DNA from 3 places in the Pseudomonas sp. ES4 genome. Region 3 is predicted to be linked to each of the others. Evidence: predicted binding sites of a transcription regulator. Region 3 holds the regulator's gene; each other region holds the start of a gene.
The links. The regulator sigma-54, encoded in region 3, starts transcription at its own class of promoters, with help from an activator protein. The targets are predictions, from matches to a motif close to ANTGGCATNNANNTTGCTNT.

Region 1: a site for sigma-54 is predicted at 5,246-5,265, ahead of flhA (flagellar biosynthesis protein FlhA). Genes of this name have one in related genera too.
Region 2: a site for sigma-54 is predicted at 3,728-3,747, ahead of glnA (glutamate--ammonia ligase). Genes of this name have one in related genera too.

Annotation. Positions count from the first base shown of each region.
Region 1 is NZ_JBOBDO010000021.1:40,040-47,620, forward strand. Features, by position in the region: gene fliA (RNA polymerase sigma factor FliA) at 75-815, opposite strand; gene fleN (flagellar synthesis regulator FleN) at 812-1,642, opposite strand; gene flhF (flagellar biosynthesis protein FlhF) at 1,757-3,085, opposite strand; gene flhA (flagellar biosynthesis protein FlhA) at 3,097-5,226, opposite strand; gene flhB (flagellar biosynthesis protein FlhB) at 5,493-6,632, opposite strand; gene fliR (flagellar biosynthetic protein FliR) at 6,636-7,418, opposite strand; gene fliQ (flagellar biosynthesis protein FliQ) at 7,422-7,581, opposite strand, start outside.
Region 2 is NZ_JBOBDO010000004.1:203,411-210,991, reverse strand. Features, by position in the region: gene typA (translational GTPase TypA) at 99-1,919, opposite strand; gene thiI (tRNA uracil 4-sulfurtransferase ThiI) at 2,059-3,513, opposite strand; gene glnA (glutamate--ammonia ligase) at 3,844-5,250, shown strand; gene ACQ4OB_RS06845 (hypothetical protein) at 5,412-6,011, shown strand; gene ACQ4OB_RS06840 (cupin domain-containing protein) at 6,137-6,559, shown strand; gene ACQ4OB_RS06835 (DUF4124 domain-containing protein) at 6,584-7,093, shown strand; gene ACQ4OB_RS06830 (DUF4124 domain-containing protein) at 7,090-7,581, shown strand, end outside.
Region 3 is NZ_JBOBDO010000033.1:27,542-35,122, forward strand. Features, by position in the region: gene ACQ4OB_RS25520 (KpsF/GutQ family sugar-phosphate isomerase) at 1-681, shown strand, start outside; gene ACQ4OB_RS25525 (KdsC family phosphatase) at 681-1,205, shown strand; gene lptC (LPS export ABC transporter periplasmic protein LptC) at 1,213-1,785, shown strand; gene lptA (lipopolysaccharide transport periplasmic protein LptA) at 1,772-2,320, shown strand; gene lptB (LPS export ABC transporter ATP-binding protein) at 2,320-3,045, shown strand; gene ACQ4OB_RS25545 (RNA polymerase factor sigma-54) at 3,230-4,723, shown strand; gene hpf (ribosome hibernation-promoting factor, HPF/YfiA family) at 4,798-5,106, shown strand; gene ptsN (PTS IIA-like nitrogen regulatory protein PtsN) at 5,119-5,583, shown strand; gene rapZ (RNase adapter RapZ) at 5,586-6,443, shown strand; gene ACQ4OB_RS25565 (HPr family phosphocarrier protein) at 6,459-6,734, shown strand; gene ACQ4OB_RS25570 (ZIP family metal transporter) at 6,782-7,581, opposite strand, start outside.

The DNA of each region.
Region 1 (7,581 bases), on a different contig from region 3:
CTGGAGCACAACAGATCGTGACCGGCAAGGTTCAACACCCCACCAGCCGCGTTCGCAGTGCCCCCACACTGCCTTCAGCGCGCTCGCCACTCCCCCAAACGCCCCCGCAAACGGGCCGCGCACTGGCTATGTAACTGGCTGACCCGCGATTCGCTGACCCCCAGGACCTCACCGATTTCCTTGAGGTTCAGCTCTTCGTCGTAGTACAGCGCCAACACCAGTCGCTCACGCTCCGGCAAATTGGCAATCGCGTCCGCCAGCGCCGCCTGGAAGCGTTCATCTTCCAGATCGCGTGACGGCTCCAGATGTGCACTCGCGCCATCCTCGTGCAGCCCTTCGTGTTCGCCGTCCTGCAACAGATCGTCGAAACTGAATAACCGGCTACCCAGGGTGTCGTTCAAAATCCCGTAATAATCGTCGAGACTCAATTGGAGTTCGGCCGCAACTTCGTGATCTTTAGCGTCACGGCCGGTTTTAGCTTCAATCGAGCGAATGGCGTCGCTGACCATCCGGGTATTGCGGTGGACCGAACGTGGCGCCCAGTCCCCCTTGCGTACTTCGTCGAGCATCGCGCCGCGGATTCGAATGCCCGCGTACGTCTCGAAACTCGCGCCTTTGCTGGCGTCGTATTTGGTCGACACTTCAAGCAGGCCGATCATCCCGGCCTGGATCAGGTCTTCGACCTGGACACTGGCCGGCAGACGCGCCAGCAAGTGGTAGGCAATGCGTTTAACCAGTGGCGCGTAACGCTCGATCAGCTCGTACTGCGCGTCACGTGCCGACTTCTTGTAAAGGTTGTAGCCACCGGCTGTCATAGCACAGGTCCTGCGGTCTGTTGCACGAGGCGCTCGACGAAAAACTCCAGGTGCCCACGCGGGTTGGCAGGCAGCGGCCAGGTATCGACCTTCTGGGCAATGGCCTTGAACGCCAGTGAGCACTTGGACCGCGGGAAGGCTTCGTAGACGGCGCGCTGCTTCTGCACAGCCTTGCGCACGCTTTCGTCGTAAGGCACCGCGCCGACGTATTGTAAGGCGACGTCAAGGAAGCGATCCGTGACCTTGGTCAACTTGGCGAACAGGTTGCGCCCTTCCTGCGGGCTCTGGGCCATGTTGGCCAGAACGCGGAAGCGGTTCATGCCGTAATCGCGGTTCAGCAGTTTGATCAGTGCGTAAGCATCGGTAATCGAGGTCGGTTCGTCGCAGACCACCAGCAAGACTTCTTGCGCTGCGCGGACGAAACTGACGACCGAGTCACCAATGCCCGCCGCGGTGTCGATCACCAGCACGTCGAGGTTGTCGCCGATATCGCTGAACGCCTGGATCAGGCCGGCGTGCTGGGCCGGGCTCAAATGAACCATGCTCTGTGTGCCGGACGCGGCCGGAACGATGCGGATGCCGCCAGGGCCCTGCAACAGTACGTCGCGCAGCTCGCAGCGGCCTTCGATCACGTCGGCCAACGTACGTTTGGGTGTCAGCCCCAGCAGGACGTCGACGTTCGCCAGCCCCAGATCGGCGTCCAACAGCATGACGCGCCGACCGAGCTCAGCTAGAGCCAGGGACAAGTTCACTGACACGTTAGTCTTCCCGACGCCACCTTTGCCGCCGGTCACCGCGATCACCTGTACGGGATGCATGCTGCCCATGAATTTCTTTACCTTGTCTTACTTAGACGGAGGCCACATTACTGGCTGCGCGTTCATTAACTGAACAATGCATGGCAGGCCATCGATGTAGGTACAAAAACTGTCATTAGTACCTCAGCCCACCTGCTTGGTCGGGCTGTGGTAAATATCAGCGAACATGTCAGCCATGGCTTCTTCGCTGGGTTCTTCTTGCATTTGCACGCTTACGGCGCGACTGACCAACTGATGACGACGCGGCAGATGCAAATCATCCGGGATCCGCGGGCCATCGGTCAGGTAGGCCACCGGCAATTCATGACTGATGGCCAGGCTCAACACCTCGCCCAGACTTGCCGTTTCATCCAGTTTAGTCAGGATGCAGCCAGCGAGCCCACAACGCTTGTAACTGTGATAAGCGGCCGTTAGAACCTGTTTTTGGCTGGTGGTTGCCAAAACCAGATAATTTTTCGATTTGATGCCACGACCGGCCAGGCTTTCGAGCTGCATGCGCAGTGCCGGATCGCTGGCCTGAAGGCCCGCGGTATCGATCAGCACCACGCGTTTGCGCAGCAAGGGCTCCAGCGCCTGTACCAGTGACTGCCCCGGATCGACGTGAGTCACCGACACATTGAGGATCCGGCCCAACGTCTTGAGTTGTTCCTGAGCACCAATACGGAAACTGTCCATGCTGACCAGCGCGATGTTCTGCGCGCCGTACTTGAGCACGTAACGGGCCGCGAGCTTGGCCAGGGTGGTGGTCTTGCCCATGCCGGCAGGACCGACCATGGCAATCACGCCGCCCTCCTCCAGAGGCTCGACTTCCGGTGTGGCGATCATCCGCGCCAGGTGTGCCAGCAACATGCGCCAGGCCTGACGAGGTTCTTCAATATCGGTAATCAGCGCCAGCAAATCGCGCGACAACGGGCCGGACAGGCCGATGCGTTGCAGGCGACGCCAAAGATTGGCCTGGGCCGGACGGCTGCCTTGCAGCTGATTCCAGGCCAGGGAGCCGAGTTGCACTTCCATCAGTTCGCGCAGGCTGTTGAGCTCGAAACGCATCGAGTCGAAGGCCCGTGGGTCGACGCCACCAGAGGCTGGTGCCGCAACCGGTGCAGGACGATGGGGTTCGGTGTACGTCGGTTCGATCAGCGGCTCGGCGGCGGTCAGTGGCAGGCCGGCGAACAATTGGCGATTGGTGGACTTGTCGCTCTCGCCATCGCTGCGCAGGCTCAGTTCGGCCTGGGCGGTGACGATCCGCGATTGGGTCTTGCGCAGCTCGTCTTCGAGTTCCATGTTCGGAACGCGCGGGGCCAGCGCCGACAACTTGTAATCCAGGGCAGCCGTCAGCTCGACACCACCGGCGATCCGGCGGTTGCCAATGATGGCGGCATCAGCGCCCAGCTCATCACGAACCAGTTTCATGGCCTGACGCATATCGGCGGCGAAAAAACGCTTAACTTGCATAAACCACTACCTCAGCCGTTGGGCCCTACTGTCGCAACGATGGTCACTTGCTTGTTGTCAGGTATTTCCTGGTAAGCCAACACATGCAAACCCGGGACTGCCAATCGGCCGAATCGCGACAGCATCGCGCGAACCGGACCGGCGACCAGCAGAATCACCGGTTGACCTTGCATTTCCTGACGCTGCGCCGCGTCGATCAACGAACGTTGCAGTTTTTCAGCCATGCTTGGCTCCAGCAGAACACCCTCTTCCGAGCCTTGTCCTGCCTTCTGAAGACTATTGAGCAATATTTGTTCCAACCTTGGCTCCAGGGTGATCACTGGCAGCTCGGAGTCAGTGCCTACAATGCTTTGGACGATTGCACGGGATACGCCGACGCGCACCGCGGCCACCAGCGCGGCAGTATCTTGACTCTTGCTGGCGTTGTTGGCGATGGCCTCGGCAATGCTGCGGATATCGCGAACTGGCACCTGTTCGGCCAGCAACGCCTGCAATACTTTGAGCAGCTGCGACAGCGACACCACGCCCGGCACCAGTTCTTCAGCCAGTTTTGGCGAGCTTTTGGCCAGCAATTGCATGAGTTGCTGCACTTCTTCGTGACCGATCAACTCACTCGAATGCTTGTAGAGAATCTGGTTCAAGTGGGTTGCCACTACCGTACTGGCATCGACCACGGTGTAACCGAGGGATTGGGCCTGGGCACGCTGGCTGATTTCGATCCAGACCGCCTCCAGGCCGAAAGCCGGATCTTTGGCGGTAATGCCGTTGAGCGTGCCGTAGACCTGGCCCGGGTTGATCGCCAACTCGCGATCCGGGTAAATCTCCGCTTCGGCCAGGATCACCCCCATCAGGGTCAGGCGGTAGGCACTTGGCGCCAGGTCGAGGTTGTCACGGATATGCACGGTCGGCATCAGGAAGCCCAGATCCTGGGACAGCTTCTTGCGCACGCCCTTGATTCGCGCCAGCAATTGACCACCCTGATTACGGTCCACCAAGGGAATCAGTCGGTAGCCGACTTCCAGGCCGATCATGTCGATCGGCGTGACGTCATCCCAGCCAAGCTCCTTGGTTTCCTGAGCGCGAGCCGGCGATGGCAGCAATTCCTGCTGACGCTTGACCTCTTGCAGGGCCTGTACCTTGACCACGTTCTGCTTCTTCCAGAACAGGTACGCGCCGCCCGCCGCCAGGGCTGCCATGCTGAGAAAGGAAAAGTGCGGCATGCCCGGCACGAGGCCCATCACCGCCATCAAACCCGCCGCCACCGCCAACGCTTTGGGCGAGGCGAACATCTGGCGATTGATCTGCTTGCCCATGTCTTCCGAGCCGGAAGCACGGGTCACCATGATTGCCGCAGCTGTCGATAAAAGCAGTGATGGCAATTGCGCCACCAAACCGTCACCGATGGTCAACAAGGCGTACACCCGACCGGCATCGCCGAAGGTCATGCCGTGCTGGAAGATACCGACCGCCATGCCGCCGATCAGGTTGATGAACAGAATCAGCAGGCCGGCAATGGCGTCACCGCGAACGAACTTGCTGGCACCGTCCATGGAACCGTAGAACTCGGCTTCCTGGGCCACTTCCATCCGGCGCAGCTTGGCCTGGTTCTGGTCGATCAGACCGGCGTTCAAGTCGGCGTCGATCGCCATTTGTTTACCAGGCATCGCATCGAGGGTGAAACGCGCGCTCACCTCGGAAATCCGTCCGGCACCCTTGGTCACCACGACGAAGTTGATGATCATCAAAATCGCGAAGACGACGATACCGACCACGTAGTTACCGCCGATCACCACCTCGCCGAAGGCCTGGATCACCTTACCGGCGGCGGCATGGCCGTCCTGACCGTGGAGCATCACCACCCGCGTGGAGGCCACGTTGAGCGCCAGTCGCAACAGGGTCGCCACCAGCAGGATGGTCGGGAACACCGCGAAATCCAGCGGCCGCAACGCGTAAACACAGACCAGCAACACGACAATCGACAACGCGATGTTGAACGTGAAGAACACGTCCAGCAGGAACGGCGGCACCGGCAACATCATCATCGCCAGCATGACCAGCAGCAACAACGGCACACCCAGATTGCCTCGACTCAGGTCGGCAACGTTTGTGCGTGCAGTGTTGAATAACTGAGAGCGATCCACCGGTTTTCCCCGTTCCTTTAAAGCAAACTTTTTGACGCCTGAAGCGGGCGCAGAGCGGCTACTGCAAGAAGCCTTCCAACTTTTGCAGAGGCGGGGAATAGAGGGGTTTATCAAGGAATTTGCAGTGCCTGGTCCGGCCGCTCAACGCCTGTAGCAGCTGTCGAGCCTGCGAGGCTGCGTCCGAGGACGAAGTCCTCGCCAGAGTTTCACGGCTGCTGCGCAGCCTCGCAGCCTCGCAGGCTCGACAGCTGCTACACGCGCCTCTCTCAGGTGTCGCGCCGCAGGTCGGGCGGAATCGGCAGGTCGCCCTTCAGCGGATCCGGGCGCTTACCCTTGCCGGCGCGGTGCTGGCGGATCTGGTAGACGTAAGCGAGCACCTGGGCGACAGCAAGGTAGAGCCCGCCAGGGATTTCCTGATCAAGCTCGGTGGAGTGGTAGATCGAACGCGCCAGTGCCGGCGACTCAAGCAGCAGCACTTCGTTGGCCACCGCGATTTCACGGATTTTCAAAGCCAGGAAGTCGCTGCCCTTGGCAATCAGCATCGGCGCCCCACCCTTGTCCGGGTCGTACTTGAGCGCTACGGCGTAGTGGGTCGGGTTGGTGATGACCACATCGGCGTCGGGGATCGCCGCCATCATCCGGCGCTGGGACATTTCGCGCTGCAACTGGCGAATACGCTGCTTAACCTCCGGTCGCCCTTCGGCTTCTTTATGCTCGTCACGCACTTCCTGCTTGGTCATCAGCAGTTTCTTGTGGCTTTCCCAAAGCTGCACCGGCACGTCCACTGCAGCGATGACGATCAGCCCGCAGGACATCCACAAGGTACTCCAGCCCACCACCTGCAGGCAGTGAATGACGGCCAGCTCCAACGGCTCGTGAGCGATGCGTATCAGGTCATCGATGTCTGACTTCAACACAAGCAGGGCCACAGCCAGAATGATCAAAAACTTCGCAAATGCCTTGAGCAGCTCCGCCACCGCCTTGAACGAAAACATTCGTTTGAGGCCGGCGGCAGGGTTCATCCGACTGAATTTCGGTGCCAGGGACCCCGCTGCGAATAGCCATCCACCCAGGGAGATCGGCCCGATCAACGCTGCCAACACCAGGGTGATCATGATCGGCTGAATCGCCAGCAAGGCTGTCAGCCCTGAATTCAACAGGTAAGTGCTCATGGAGCGCTGATCAAGAATGACTTCACGGGACAGGGAGAAATTCTGCCGCATCAGCTCCATCAATTCTTGCGCCAGCGCCCCGCCGAAAATCAGCAGCGCGACGGATCCGGCAATCATGATCGCAAGGGTGTTGAGTTCTTTCGAACGCGCGATCTCGCCCTTCTCGCGAGAATCCTTCTTGCGTTTCTCGGTGGGGTCTTCTGTTTTGTCCTGACCGCTTTCGCTCTCAGCCATGACTCAGCGCGCCCGTGCCAGTTCGCGTAACAACTGCAAGGCCTCGGAGGCCAGCGGTTGATACTGATTGATAATGTCCGCCAGCCCGACCCAGACGATGAACAGCCCGAGCACCAGTGTCAGCGGGAAGCCGATAGAAAAGATGTTCAACTGCGGCGCAGCCCGGGTCATCACGCCAAAGGCGATGTTGACCACCAGCAACGCGGTGATTGCCGGCAACACCAGCAACAGCGCAGCACCGAGGACCCAGCCGAGCTTGCCGGCCAGTTCCCAGAAATGATTGACCATCAACCCGCTACCGACCGGCAACGTAGTAAAGCTTTCGGTAAGGACTTCGAACACCACCAGGTGGCCGTTCATGGACAGGAACAACAGCGTCACCAGCATGGTGAAGAACTGCCCGATCACCGCCACCGAGACACCGTTGGTGGGATCGACCATCGAAGCGAAACCCATACCCATCTGAATGGAGACGATCTGCCCGGCGACCACAAAGGCCTGGAAGAACAGTTGCAAGGAGAATCCCAGCACGGCACCGACGAGGATCTGCTCGGCAATCAGCAGCAAACCGCTCAAGTCCAGCGCATTGACCGGCGGCATCGGCGGCAGGCCGGGAGCGATCACCAATGTAATCGCCAAGGCGAAATATAGGCGCACTCGCGTAGGCACCAGGGTCGTGCCGAAAACCGGCATGACCATCAGCAAGGCGCCGATACGAAACAGCGGCAGCATGAACGTCGCCACCCAGGTACTGATCTGGGTATCGGTCAGCTGGAGCAGCGACATGGTTTAACCGATGACCTGAGGAATACTGCCGTACAACTGCAGGATGTATTCCATGAAGGTCTGCACCAGCCACGGACCGGCGACGATCAACGTCACCAGCATCACCAGCAGACGCGGCAGGAAGCTCAGGGTCTGTTCGTTGATCTGGGTCGCGGCCTGGAAC
Region 2 (7,581 bases), on a different contig from region 3:
ACGCAGAGCGTGGGAACGATCTTCAAACCCCAGACAAACAAAAACGCCCCCGACCTTGCGGTCGGGGGCGTTTTTTTAGCAGCTAACTAAGTCGAAACTCAGTTACCGGCTTTCTTGGCAGCGCGGGTACGCTCGCTTTCGCCCAGGATCTTCTTACGAAGACGGATGGACTTAGGAGTGACTTCGCACAGTTCGTCTTCTTGCACGAACTCAAGAGCTTGTTCCAGGGTGAAACGGATAGGCGGAACCAGAGCGATGGTTTCGTCTTTACCCGAGGCACGCATGTTGTCGAGCTTCTTGCCTTTGGTTGGGTTAACGCCCAGGTCGTTGTCGCGGCTGTTGATGCCGACGATTTGACCTTCGTACACGTCTTCACCGTGACCCAGGAACAGTTTGCCGCGAGCTTGTAGGGTTTCCAGCGAGTAAGTCAGAGCCTTACCGGTAGCAACCGAAACCAGCACGCCGTTCTGACGGCCGGACATGTCGCCGGACTTCATCACGTCGTAACGGTCGAAGATCGAGGTCAGGATGCCTGCACCGGAGGTCAGGGTCAGGAACTCGTTACGGAAACCGATCAAGCCACGAGCCGGGATGTTGTACTCAAGGCGCACACGGCCCTTGCCATCCGGAACCATGTTGGTCAGGTCGCCCTTACGGATACCGATCTGTTCCATGATCGAACCTTGCGATTCTTCCGGCAGGTCGATGGTCACGTTTTCGTACGGTTCGTGCTTGACGCCGTCAACCATGCGGATGATCACTTCCGGACGACCAACACCCATTTCGAAGCCTTCGCGACGCATGGTTTCGATCAGTACCGAGAGGTGCAGCTCACCACGGCCGGAGACTTTGAACTTGTCGGCGGTGTCGCCTTCTTCAACGCGCAGGGCAACGTTGTAGAGCAGTTCTTTGTCCAGACGTTCCTTGATGTTACGGCTGGTGACGAACTTGCCTTCTTTACCGCAGAAAGGCGAGTCGTTTACCTGGAAGGTCATGGAAACGGTTGGTTCGTCAACGGTCAGCGGCTTCATCGCTTCGACGTTCAGTGGGTCGCACAGAGTGTCGGAGATGAACAGCTGGTCGAAGCCGCTGATGCAGACGATGTCGCCGGCAGCTGCTTCTTCAACGTCGATACGGTGCAGACCGTGGTGACCCATCAGCTTCAGGATACGACCGGTACGCTTCTTGCCGTCGGCGTCGATAGCGACAACCGGAGTGTTCGGCTTGATGCGACCACGAGCGATACGGCCAACGCCGATAACACCCAGGAAGCTGTTGTAGTCCAGAGCGGAGATTTGCATCTGGAACGGACCTTCACGGTCGACTTTCGGCGCAGGTACGTTGTCGACGATCGACTGGTACAGCGGGGTCATGTCTTCAGCCATGTCGGTGTGTTCCAGACCGGCAATGCCGTTCAGGGCCGAGGCGTAGACAACTTTGAAGTCCAGCTGTTCTTCGGTAGCACCGAGGTTGTCGAACAGGTCGAAGATCTGGTCCAGAACCCAGTCCGGACGCGCGCCTGGACGGTCAACCTTGTTGATCACCACGATTGGACGCAGGCCGGCTTCGAAAGCCTTCTTGGTCACGAAACGGGTTTGCGGCATAGGGCCGTCTTGAGCGTCAACCAGCAGCAGAACGGAGTCAACCATCGACATTACGCGTTCAACTTCGCCGCCGAAGTCGGCGTGGCCCGGGGTGTCCACGATGTTGATGTGGTAGCCGTTCCAGTTGATGGCGGTGTTTTTCGCCAGAATGGTAATACCGCGCTCTTTCTCCTGGTCGTTGGAGTCCATCACGCGCTCGTCGTTGAGCTCGTTGCGCTCCAGGGTGCCGGATTGACGCAAGAGTTTGTCTACCAGGGTGGTCTTACCATGGTCAACGTGAGCAATGATGGCGATGTTGCGTAGATTTTCGATCACTTGTGTATCTCGATCAGAGGATTCGGTGTGCTGACAAGTCTTGGCAGCGATTTACAGTAGAGTCAGGCCTTGCCGTTACAGCTTGACGGCAGGGTCGGGGGGCCGGTGACGCAGGCCACAGGCATACAGCCCCGGGCTCTTAGCTCGGTCGATAAACGCGCACATTGGCATGCCCCTCACTGAGCAAATGGTGGGCATGCAGGCGACTCATCACGCCTTTGTCGCAATACAGCAGGTACTGGCGAGTAGGGTCCAGTTCCTTGAAACGAGCGTTCAATGCATAAAACGGCATCGTCTGCACCTCAATGCCAGCGAGTTCAAGCGGCTCGTCTTCAGCGGCATCCGGATGACGGATGTCGATGATGATCTGGCCCGCCAGAGCTTCGCTGACTTCTTCGATCTGCAAATCCTGGCCCAATTCGTCGATTACGCGATCGATCGGCACCAGTTTGGCGTTTTCGAGCGCACGCTCGAGCACTGCCATGTCGAACTGTTGTTCTTCGTACTCCACGCGTGGACGCTTGGCGTGGGTCTTGGGGTTCACCGAGATGACCCCGCAGTATTCCGGCATGTGCTTGGCGAAATCGGCAGTCCCGATTTCGTTGGCCAGGTCGATGATGTCCTGCTTGTGACTGGCGATCAGCGGTCGCAAGACCAGCTTGTCGGTCACGCAGTCGATCACGGACAGGTTCGGCAGCGTCTGGCTCGACACCTGGGAAATCGCTTCGCCGGTGACCAGCGCTTCGATCTCCAGCCGATCGGCAATACGGGAAGCAGCGCGCAACATCATACGCTTCAAAACTACGCCCATATGACTGTTATCGACTTTCCCGAGAATTTCTCCCAGTACTTCCTCGAAAGGCACACTGACAAATAACACGCGTTGGGAGCTGCCGTACTTCTTCCAGATGAAGTGCGCGACTTCCATAACGCCCAGTTCATGGGCTCGTCCGCCCAGATTGAAGAAGCAGAAATGGCTCATCAGCCCGCGGCGCATGATCTGGTAGGCAGCTACAGTGGAATCGAAGCCGCCGGACATCAGTACAAGCGTCTGTTCCAGGGCCCCCAGCGGATAACCGCCGATGCTGTTGTGCTGGTTGTGGATCACGAACAACCGTTTGTCGCGAATTTCGAGACGAACTTCAATTTCCGGCTCTTTCAGCGAGATTCCGGCGGCGCCGCACTGACGACGCAGTTGGCTGCCGACGTATTTCTCGACATCCATCGAGCTGAATTCATGCTTGCCGGCACGCTTGCAGCGCACCGAAAAAATCTTCCCGGCCAACGCATCACCGAAGTGCTGCTTGCACTTGGCGACGATGTCGTCGAAGTCGCCCAGCGGGTATTCGTCGACTTGCAGGAAATGCGCGATGCCCGGCATGCAGCTCAGGCGCTCGGTCATCTCCTTCAGGGCTTTCGGCTCGCTGACGCGGGTTTCCAACTCGAGGTTGTCCCACACACCGTTCACCACCACAGCCGGGTCCAGGTCGCGGAGCACGGTACGGATGTTTTTGGCCAACTGGCGGATGAAACGCATCCGTACCGGGCGGCTCTTGATGGTGATCTCGGGGAAGACTTTTACGATTAGTTTCATGAAAACAGCGCGCGCTGGGCCAGCCGAAAAAGGGGGGCGCGGATTATAGCGGAAATTGCTCAAGGTTTAACCAGTTAATGTGCAGAAGGTTTTGCGCGCACCAAAACAGGTCATTTGTTGAATATGACGCTACATTACAGGGCGCTATTTCCAGCTTTGCTGCGCTTTACCTCTATATAAGCGTGAAAATGGGGCAAAAAACCCATGGTGGGGCACTGGCATGCAATTTGCTCCCTTGTGAGGCAGGTTGCCTTGGCAGAGTATTCGCGCCGGCATCACCCACATTCTAAGGGCATCCACTACTAAGCCCGAAGCCACCCGGAGGACACTATGTCGAAGTCGGTTCAACTCATCAAAGATCATGACGTCAAGTGGATTGATCTGCGCTTCACGGATACCAAAGGCACTCAGCATCACGTGACCATGCCGGCTCGCGACGCGCTGGATGAAGCTTTCTTCGAAGAAGGCAAAATGTTCGACGGTTCCTCCATCGCTGGCTGGAAAGGCATCGAAGCCTCCGACATGATCCTGATGCCGGACGACAGCACTGCCGTTCTCGACCCGTTCACCGAAGAGCCAACCCTGATCCTGGTTTGCGACGTGATCGAGCCTTCGACCATGCAAGGCTACGACCGTGACCCACGTGCGATCGCCAAGCGTGCCGAGGAATACCTGAAGTCGACCGGTATCGGCGACACCGTATTCGTTGGTCCAGAGCCTGAGTTCTTCATCTTCGACGAAGTGAAGTTCAAGTCCGACATCTCCGGCTCGATGTTCAAGATCTACTCCGAACAAGGTTCGTGGATGTCCGACCAGGACGTGGAAGGCGGCAACAAAGGCCACCGTCCAGGCGTCAAAGGCGGCTACTTCCCTGTTCCGCCGTTCGACCACGACCACGAAATCCGTACCTCCATGTGCAACGCCATGGAAGAAATGGGCCTGGTCATCGAAGTTCACCACCACGAAGTGGCGACTGCCGGCCAGAACGAAATCGGTGTGAAGTTCAACACCCTGGTCGCCAAGGCTGACGAAGTTCAGACCCTGAAGTACTGCGTACACAACGTTGCTGATGCATACGGCCGCACCGCGACCTTCATGCCTAAGCCGCTGTACGGCGACAACGGTTCGGGTATGCACGTTCACCTGTCCATCGCCAAAGATGGCAAGAACACCTTCGCTGGCGAAGGCTATGCCGGCCTGTCCGACACTGCCCTGTACTTCATCGGCGGCATCATCAAGCACGGTAAGGCGCTGAACGGCTTCACCAACCCGTCGACCAACTCCTACAAGCGTCTGGTCCCAGGTTTCGAAGCACCAGTAATGCTGGCCTACTCGGCTCGCAACCGTTCCGCTTCGATCCGTATTCCTTACGTGTCCAGCCCTCGCGCTCGCCGTATCGAAGCTCGCTTCCCGGATCCGGCAGCCAACCCGTACCTGGGCTTCGCTGCACTGTTGATGGCTGGCCTGGACGGTATCCAGAACAAGATCCACCCTGGCGATGCTGCTGACAAAAACCTGTACGACCTGCCGCCTGAAGAGGCGAAAGAGATCCCACAAGTTTGCGGCAGCCTGAAAGAAGCCCTGGAAGAGCTGGACAAAGGTCGTGCGTTCCTGACCAAAGGCGGCGTTTTCAGCGACGACTTCATCGACGCTTACATCGCCCTGAAAAGCGAAGAAGAAATCAAGGTTCGTACCTTCGTACACCCACTGGAATACGAGCTGTACTACAGCTGCTGATCCGGTAGCGCCAGCACACGCGGCGTAACAAATGAGGCCTCCTTCGGGAGGCCTTTTTTGTGGGCGTAAGTTTTCAGGCAAAACATTTTTTGAAAATAGTTCTGTGAAACTTCCAGGCAATTTTCATTTACTGTCCCGGGACTTTTCGGAAGGACCATCAGATGAAATCAGCATCGGCCTCTATTTATTCACTAGCGTTGTTTCTTGCGGCGCTGACACCTGCCTGGGCCGCATCGGATAGTTCCCATACCACTGGTCAGGGCAAACACTGGCTGGTGGAAAAATCTTCCGATGACAGCCGGTTTCAAATTGCCCTTCTCAGCGGAAATACACGCTATGACGGCAAAACCGGCGAGGCCCTATTGGCGATAAGTTGTCATCCTGATAACCCGATGAGAATGTCCCTGACTATCCCGACCCAGCGACTTGGCTTCAATGCCGATGATTATGAAGGCCCGGGCGCGCCGGCAAACGGTCCATTGCGCCTGACAACCGGCACACGCGCGCCCATCAGCTCTCTGGTCAGCGGTTCGGGCTCGGTAAGGAGCCTGCAAGAAGACGGTTGGGTATTCGAGTTTGGTACGAGCATCGACAAGCGCGAGTTGCATTACTGGCTCACTGACACAGCCCGTGGTCAACCTGTAACGTTGACACTGCCTTCGCTCAAGAGTGATACCCCACTGATTGCAGAGTTTGTATTGCCAGAAGACGACAGCGGGTTGCGCAAGGTTATCGGGCCTTGCATGGAAGCATCCGGATGAGCCGCTCTGCAATTTCTGACAAGCAATCGATCCATCTCCCATGACATTCACAGTTTCGTCTGGCATCAATCCATTTGAGTTGCTCGTAGCCTGTACCGACTTGCCTGCACTCAACGGATGGAACGATGAAGATCTACATGCTTACAACCCTGCTTGGCACCTTGACCGCAGGTGCCCTGTCGGGCTGCAACCCAGCAGCATCGACGGCGGCAATCGAACGTAAAGTTCTACTTCAAAGCAGTGCATCCTGGGACGACACGCCTTACATCGCCTACCCGAAGGCAGCACCTGAGCTGTCGCTCCTGAAACTCAAGATACCTGCGAACACTGCACTCGACTGGCACACCCATCCAATCCCCAATGCCGCGTACATTCTTGCCGGCGAGCTGACAGTCGAGAGCAAGGACAGCGGCCAGATCCGACGCTTCAAGCAGGGCGATGCGGTGGCTGAAATGGTTAACATCACCCATCGCGGCAAAACCGGTGACAAGCCGGTAGAACTCATTGTGTTCTATGCTGGCAGCCAAGGTATTCCACTGTCGGAGTAACCTTGATACCCACAGGGAGTCTGGATGCGGTCACTTTTGATATTTCTGCTGCTGTCTTTCGCTTGCCCTGTGATGGCGCAGATCTACAAGTACACCGACGCCGACGGCAACACCGCCTACAGCAATCAACCGCCCGATGGCGTGAAGGCTCAACCGGTCGAGTTGCCACCGCTGAACAGGGTTGAGCCCCAGGCGCCTCCTGCGCCACCGGCTGAAGCCAGCAGTCGCGAACAGCCGCGCAGCGCTTACGAGGTGCTGGAACTGACCAACTTGCCCACCACCGAAGCGCTGCGTGCCAACAACGGCACTTTCACTGTCAACGTACTGATCAAACCCCGCCTGCAAGGCCCACATTTGTTCAGGCTGTTGCTGGACGATCAGCCTTACGGCCAGCCGAGCAACGTGCCAATCCTGCAACTGGTCAATATTGATCGCGGCACGCACAGCCTCGCGGTGCAGGTGATCGACGGGGAAACCATCGTTCAACAAAGTCCCACCGTGACGTTCACCGTACAACGGGTGCATAAGCCGTGAGGCTGTGGCTGCTGATCATCTGCTTGATCGCCCTGCCGGTGACGGCCGAGGTATTCACCTACATCGACGCCCAGGGCAATCGGGTTTACACCGACCAGCCAGGCTCCGGCAATGCCAAGCGTGTGCCGCTGGCGCCGAGTAACCGCATGTCCGCCAACCCTGGCGGCGCAGTACCGGTAGCTGGAAAGAAGGCCGAAACAAAACCACTGTTTCACTACGACATGCTGAGAGTACTGGTGCCGGAGCCAGACGCCACGGTACGCAGCAGCGCTGGAGAGATTATTGTCAGCGTCACCAGCGAACCCGGTCTGCAACGTGGCCATCGCTACCGATTGCTCCTCGATGGCCAACCCACCGCAGATCCCGGCTTGAGCCCGGTGTTCGCCCTGAGCAACATCGATCGCGGCAGCCACAACCTCTCGGTGGAAATCCTCGACGAGCAGGGCCGCACGGTCGAGCGCACCGCCAACCAGCCGTTCCACATGCTG
Region 3 (7,581 bases):
TCGAACTCCGGCTCTACCAATGAAATCGTCACCCTGCTGCCGCTGATCAAACGCCTGGGCATTCAATTGATCAGCATGACCGGCAATCCTGACTCACCGCTGGCGAAGGCTGCCGAGGTCAACCTCAACGTGCATGTCGAGCATGAAGCCTGTCCGCTCAACCTGGCACCGACCTCGTCGACCACCGCCGCGCTGGTCATGGGCGACGCCCTGGCCGTTGCGCTGCTGGAAGCCCGCGGTTTTACCGCCGAAGATTTCGCCTTTTCCCACCCTGGCGGCGCGCTTGGCCGACGCCTGCTGCTGAAAGTGGAAACCGTCATGCACGCCGGCGCAGAACTGCCCCAGGTGCAACGTGGCACGCTACTCAAGGACGCCTTGATGGAAATGACCCGCAAGGGCCTGGGCATGACCGCGATCGTGGAGGCCGACGGCAAACTGGCCGGGATCTTCACCGACGGCGACTTGCGCCGCACCCTTGACCGGACCATCGACATCCACCATACGACCATCGACGAGGTCATGACCGTCCACGGCAAGACCGCCCGGGCCGACATGCTCGCAGCCGAGGCTCTGAAAATCATGGAAGACCATCGAATCAACGCGCTGGTGGTGGTGGACAAGGAGGACCGACCGATCGGCGCCTTCAACCTGTCCGATCTGCTGCGCGCAGGAGTAATGTGATGAGCACCGACCTGCTGCAACGCGGCAAGAACATCAAACTGGCAGTTTTTGACGTCGATGGCGTACTGACCGACGGACGCCTGTACTTCCTCGAAGACGGCAGCGAATTCAAGACGTTCAACACCCTCGACGGCCAAGGCATCAAGATGTTGATGGCAGCTGGCGTGCAGACCGCTATCATCAGCGGCCGCAAGACCCCGGTGGTCGAGCGACGCGCGAAGAACCTCGGTATTCCACACGTGTACCAGGGGCGCGAAGACAAACTGGTGGTGCTGGACGAGCTTCTTGCCCAACTCAACCTAAGCTATGAGCAAGTCGCCTATCTCGGTGACGACCTGCCGGACCTGCCGGTGATTCGCCGCGTCGGCCTGGGCATGGCGGTGGCAAGCGCTGCCAGTTTCGTCCGTGAACATGCCCACGGCATCACCCAGGCCCGCGGCGGCGAGGGTGCCGCTCGCGAATTCTGCGAATTGATCCTGCGCGCGCAGGGCCGCCTCGATGCGGCAAACGCCGCGTACCTGTGAGCCAACTATGCTGAGCAAAAAGATTCGCAAATTCCTGGTGTTCGGTTGCATCGCAGCGATATTCGCCGCGGTCGGCTACTGGAACATCAGCCCGGAACGCTTCCTCGACAAGCCGGTGGCAAAGATCGATGAAACGGCGATCGACTATTACGCGATCAACGCCCACAGCGTGCAATATCTGCCGGACGGCAAACTGCAATACGAAATGACGTCCGACAAGGTTGAACACCTGAAAGCCACCGAAGTGACGCTGTTGACCAACCCCGACCTGAACATGTTCCGCGGCACCGAGTTCCCATGGCATGTGCAGAGCGAGCACGGCGAAGTGAACCCCGACGGCACCCAGGTCGAACTGATTGACTCGGTGCGCATCACGCGCTTCGACGAGAAAAACCGCAAGACCCTGATTACCACCACCCGCATGACAGTGTTCCCGCAGCAGCAATATGCGCAGACCGAGCAACCCGTTAGAATCGACGGCGCTGGTGGTGTGTCGACTGGCAAGGGAATGAAAGCGTATTTGAAAGAAAGCAGGATACACCTGCTATCGAACGTAAGAGGACAGTATGAGGCTCGTTAAAACCCTCCCTATTTTGCTCGGTCTGAGCGCAGCACTGGGAAGCGTGAGCGCCTGGGCTCTGCCGAACGATCAAGAGCAGCCTATCCGCATCCAGGCCGACGATGCCCAGCTGGACGACAAGAATGGTGTTGCCACCTATAAAGGTGACGTGATCATTACCCAGGGCTCGATGATCGTTAAAGGCAATACTGTGACCATCACCCGCACGCCGGCCGGCGACATCGACGTGGTGACATCGGTGGGCAATCTGGCCTACTTCGAGCAGATGCAGACGGCTGGCGACACCAAGCCGGTTCAGGGCTACGGAGTGACCATCCAGTACCACGCCTCGCAAAACCGCGTCGTACTGATCGATCGCGCCAAAGTCATCGACAAGGACAACAACGTCACCCAAGGCGAGAAAATCGTCTACGACACGGTGAAAAAGCTTGCCAGCGCCGGTCGTGCGACGGGCAACAAGGTTACCGAGTCGCGTCCGCGCATCGACATGGTGATCCAGCCGAAGAAGAAAACCGACGAGCAAAAGGCCCAGTAATGGCAACTCTGAAAGCTCAGCATCTGGCCAAGAGCTACAAGAGCCGCCAGGTCGTGCGTGACGTCAGCCTGTCGATCGACAGCGGTCAGATCGTCGGCCTGCTGGGTCCCAACGGCGCCGGCAAGACCACCTGCTTTTACATGATTGTCGGCCTGGTACAGGCCGATCAGGGCCGCGTACTGATTGACGACCTGGATGTCAGTCACCAGCCTATGCACGGTCGTGCGAAGGCCGGCATCGGCTATCTTCCGCAAGAAGCATCGATCTTCCGCAAACTCTCGGTAGCCGACAACATCATGGCGATCCTCGAGACCCGCAAGGAACTCGACAAGGCCGGTCGTCGCCAGGAGCTGGAAAGTCTGCTGCAGGAATTCCACATCAGCCACATCCGCGACAACCTCGGGATGAGCCTGTCCGGTGGTGAACGCCGCCGCGTGGAGATCGCCCGGGCACTGGCTACCAACCCGAAATTCATCCTGCTCGACGAACCATTCGCCGGCGTGGACCCGATTTCGGTGGGCGACATCAAGCAGATCATCTATCACCTCAAGGCCAAGGGCATTGGTGTGCTGATCACTGACCACAACGTCCGTGAAACCCTGGATATCTGCGAAACCGCCTACATCGTCAACGATGGCCAGCTGATCGCCGAAGGTGACTCTGCCACCATCCTGGCCAACGACCTGGTCAAGGAAGTGTATCTGGGCCATGAGTTCCGCCTGTAAGCACTCAGGTGTCTGGCTGGTTGCCCGGGCGCTTGTCTCGATAAAAAATCAACATTTTTTTATTGTTACAGCGCTCTAGGCAAACGCTGCAGTTTCGGGCATATAATTTGCTTATGTTTGGCGCTCCGGCGCCCTGTAGTGGATGGCGCATGTGCGCCGGCGAATAAGGTGTTAAGCCCCTGCCATGAAACCATCGCTAGTCTTGAGAATGGGCCAGCAGCTGACGATGACACCGCAGCTGCAACAGGCCATCCGCCTGCTCCAATTGTCGACCCTGGACCTGCAACAGGAAATCCAGGAGGCCCTGGAGTCCAATCCGATGCTCGAACGCCAGGAAGAAGGCGACGACTTCGATAACGCCGACCCCTTGGCCGACAAAGCCGAACAGCTACCCAACGCCGATGTTTCGGAACCCTCCTACCAGGAAACCGCCCCGACGGTTGATAACCTCGATGAAGGTGACTGGAACGAGCGCATCCCCAACGAACTGCCCGTCGATACCGCATGGGAAGACGTCTACCAGACCAGCGCCAGCAGCCTGCCGAGCAACGATGACGACGAGTGGGACTTCACCACCCGGACATCGGCCGGCGAAAGCCTGCAAAGCCACCTGCTGTGGCAACTGAACCTGGCGCCGATGTCCGACACCGATCGCCTGATCGCCGTGACCCTGATCGATTGCATCAACAATCAGGGCTACCTGGACGAGACCCTCGAGGAGATTCTCGAAGCCTTCGACCCGGAACTGGACATCGAACTGGACGAAATCGAAGCCGTCCTGCACCGTATCCAGCAATTCGAACCTGCCGGTATCGGCGCCCGTAACCTGGGCGAATGCCTGCTGCTGCAATTGCGCCAATTGCCCGCCAAGACACCTTGGCTGGTCGAGGCCAAACGCCTGGTCACCGAGTACATCGACCTGCTCGGCAGTCGCGATTACAGCCAGCTGATGCGTCGCATGAAGCTCAAGGAAGACGAACTGCGTCAGGTGATTGAACTGGTGCAGAGCCTCAACCCGCGCCCAGGCTCGCAAATCGAGTCCAGCGAAGCCGAATACGTCGTTCCCGACGTGATCGTACGCAAGGACAACGAGCGCTGGCTGGTGGAGCTGAACCAGGAATCCGTGCCACGACTGCGGGTCAACGCTCAATACGCCGGCTTCGTGCGCCGCGCCGACACCAGCGCCGACAACACCTTCATGCGCAATCAGTTGCAAGAAGCCCGCTGGTTCATCAAGAGCCTGCAAAGCCGCAACGAAACCCTGATGAAAGTGGCCACGCAAATCGTCGAGCATCAGCGCGGTTTCCTTGAATACGGCGACGAAGCCATGAAACCGCTGGTCCTGCATGACATCGCCGAAGCGGTAGGGATGCACGAGTCGACGATTTCACGGGTAACCACGCAAAAATTCATGCATACCCCACGGGGCATATATGAACTGAAATACTTTTTTTCCAGCCACGTCAGCACCTCCGAGGGCGGTGAATGCTCGTCCACGGCAATCCGCGCGATCATCAAAAAACTGGTTGCCGCGGAAAATCAGAAAAAGCCGTTGAGTGACAGCAAGATCGCTGGTTTACTGGAGGCACAAGGCATTCAGGTGGCTCGCCGCACCGTCGCCAAGTACCGCGAATCCCTCGGGATCGCGCCTTCGAGCGAACGCAAGCGGTTGATGTAGAGCCACGCCACAGCGTTCCAGTGGCAGGTATTTCTGCCTGCCGCTTTATGCACTGGCAACGAAGGAGAAGCTGTATGCAAGTCAACATCAGTGGACACCAACTGGAAGTGACCGAACCTCTTCGCACTTACATCGGCGAAAAACTCGAACGATTAGAGAGGCATTTCGACAAAATCACCAACGTGCAGGTCACGATGACGGTCGAAAAGCTCAAGCAGAAAATCGAAGCCACGCTGCATATTCCCGGCAATGAAGTGGTCGCAAACGCGGAGCATACCGATATGTACGCGGCGATCGACGCACTGACCGACAAGCTGGATAAACAACTCAAAAAGCATAAGGAAAAGACCCAAAGCCTCCTCCAGGGCGCGACCGGTCGTTAACACTCCCTACCCATGATCCGACTTGAAAGCATCCTGACCCCCGGCCGTTCCCTCGTGAACGTGCCGGGCGGCAGTAAAAAGAAAGCCCTCGAGCAAATTGCCAACCTTATCCATAAAGAAGTACCGGATCTGGAGATGCAAGATGTCTTCGAGGCTCTGATTGCCCGTGAAAAACTCGGCTCAACCGGCTTTGGCAACGGCATTGCCATTCCCCACTGCCGCCTGAAGGGCTGTACCTCGCCCATCAGCGCCCTGATGCACCTTGATGCACCCATCGATTTCGACGCCATCGACGGCGCCCCGGTTGACCTGCTGTTCGTTCTGCTGGTCCCGGAAGCCGCTACCGATGCGCACCTGGAGTTGCTGCGCCAGATCGCCAGCATGCTCGACCGCAAGGAAGTGCGCGAAAAGCTGCGCAGCGCCCCGAGCAATGAAGCCTTGTATCAGGTTGTCCTGGACGAGCAAAACGGTCATTAATCATGCGCTTGATCATCGTCAGTGGCCGTTCCGGCTCAGGTAAAAGTACCGCACTCGATGTTCTCGAGGACAACGGCTTCTACTGCATCGACAACCTGCCCGCCGGCCTGCTGCCGGAACTGGCCGAACGTGCGCTGATCCATACTGAGCTGGCGCAACCGCTGGTGGCCGTATCGATCGATGCGCGCAACTTGCCGAGTCACTTGTCGCGTTTTCCCGAACTGCTGGAAGAAGTGCGCAGCCGGCATATCCAGTGTGATGTGCTTTATCTGGACGCCGACGAAGAAACCTTGCTCAAGCGTTTCTCGGAAACCCGCCGTCGTCACCCGCTGAGCAATTCCAATCGCTCGCTGGCCGAGGCCATCAACGATGAGACCGCCCTGCTCGGGCCGATTGCCGATCTCGCCGATCTCAAGGTAAACACCACCAACCTGAACCTGTATCAACTGCGAGATACCATCAAGCTGCGCCTGTTGAACCAGCCGGAATCCGGTACGGCGTTCCTGGTGGAATCTTTCGGCTTCAAGCGTGGAATGCCGGTGGACGCTGATCTGGTGTTCGACGTGCGCTGCCTGCCGAACCCTTACTGGAAGCCAGAGTTGCGCGATCAATCGGGTCTCGACCAACCGGTTGCCGATTACCTGGCGGCACAGCCGGACGTCGAAGAGATGTTCCAGGACATCTCCACCTACTTGTTAAAGTGGCTACCCCGCTTTGCCGCCAGCAACCGCGCTTATGTCACCATTGCCATTGGCTGCACCGGCGGCCATCACCGCTCCGTCTACCTGACCGAACGTCTGGGCCAGGCCCTGCAAAAATCCCTGAAGAACGTCCAGGTTCGCCACCGCGACCTCAGCTAAAGGATTCACACCGCGATGCCTGCTCTGGAAATTGAAATCATCAACAAGCTGGGCCTGCATGCCCGCGCTTCTGCAAAATTCGTTGGCGTCGCCGGTGAGTTCAAGAATTGCACGATCAGGGTAGGACGCACGCCGGAATCCACGGTCGACGGAAAAAGCATCATGGCAATGATGATGCTCGCTGCGGGCAAGGGCACCAGAATCCACCTGAGCACCGAAGGCGAACAGGCTGATGAGGCGCTGCAGGCATTGGTGAATTTGATCAATGACTACTTCGGCGAAGGCGAATAACACCTCGCCCTGTAGCAGCCGGCGAAGCCTGCTGCTACATATCCGCGCTAAGCCAACGCCGTATCCATCACCATCATCAAGCAAAACCCGATCAGCAACCCGAGACTTGCAAGCTTGTCGTGACCATTGCGGCGCGACTCGGGAATGACTTCATGGGTGACCACCAGCAACATTGCCCCGGCCGCCAGCGCCAACCCCAAGGGCAACAACAATTCGGCCAGGCTCACCAGCCAGGCGCACAACAACGCAAAGCCCGGCTCGACCAGACCTGACGCAGCTCCGATCAGGAACGCCTTGACCCGCGACATCCCTGCCCCGGCCAGTACCAACGCGATCACCAGACCTTCCGGCACATCCTGCAAGGCGATGCCCATGGCCAGGCTATCGGCGTCGGACATGCCACCTCCCGCTGACACACCGACCGCCATGCCTTCGGGGATGTTGTGGGCAATGATCGCAAACACAAACAACCAGATTCGCGGCGGGATGACCGGTCGTTCCAGCGTGCCTACGAGCATTTCCGGCGATGCACCCGACACCTTGCGATCCACCAGGAACAATCCAAACGCCCCCAGCATGATGCCGAAACTGATCAGTCCGCTGGCCGCCCAAGGCGTCAGCCCCAAGCTTTCAGCGGCAGTGATCCCCGGAACGATCAACGAAAACGCTGTCGCTGCGAGCATCACCCCGGCCCCAAAGCCGAGCAGCGTATCGCTGAGCACTTGAGGCATCCGTCGAATGACCAGCACGGGCACCGCGCCCAAGGCTGTGCCCAAGGCGCAGATCGCCCCGCCTTGCAACGCGCGCAGCAGTTTCGGCTCAAGGTCCAGCCACGCCAGGCCTTGAG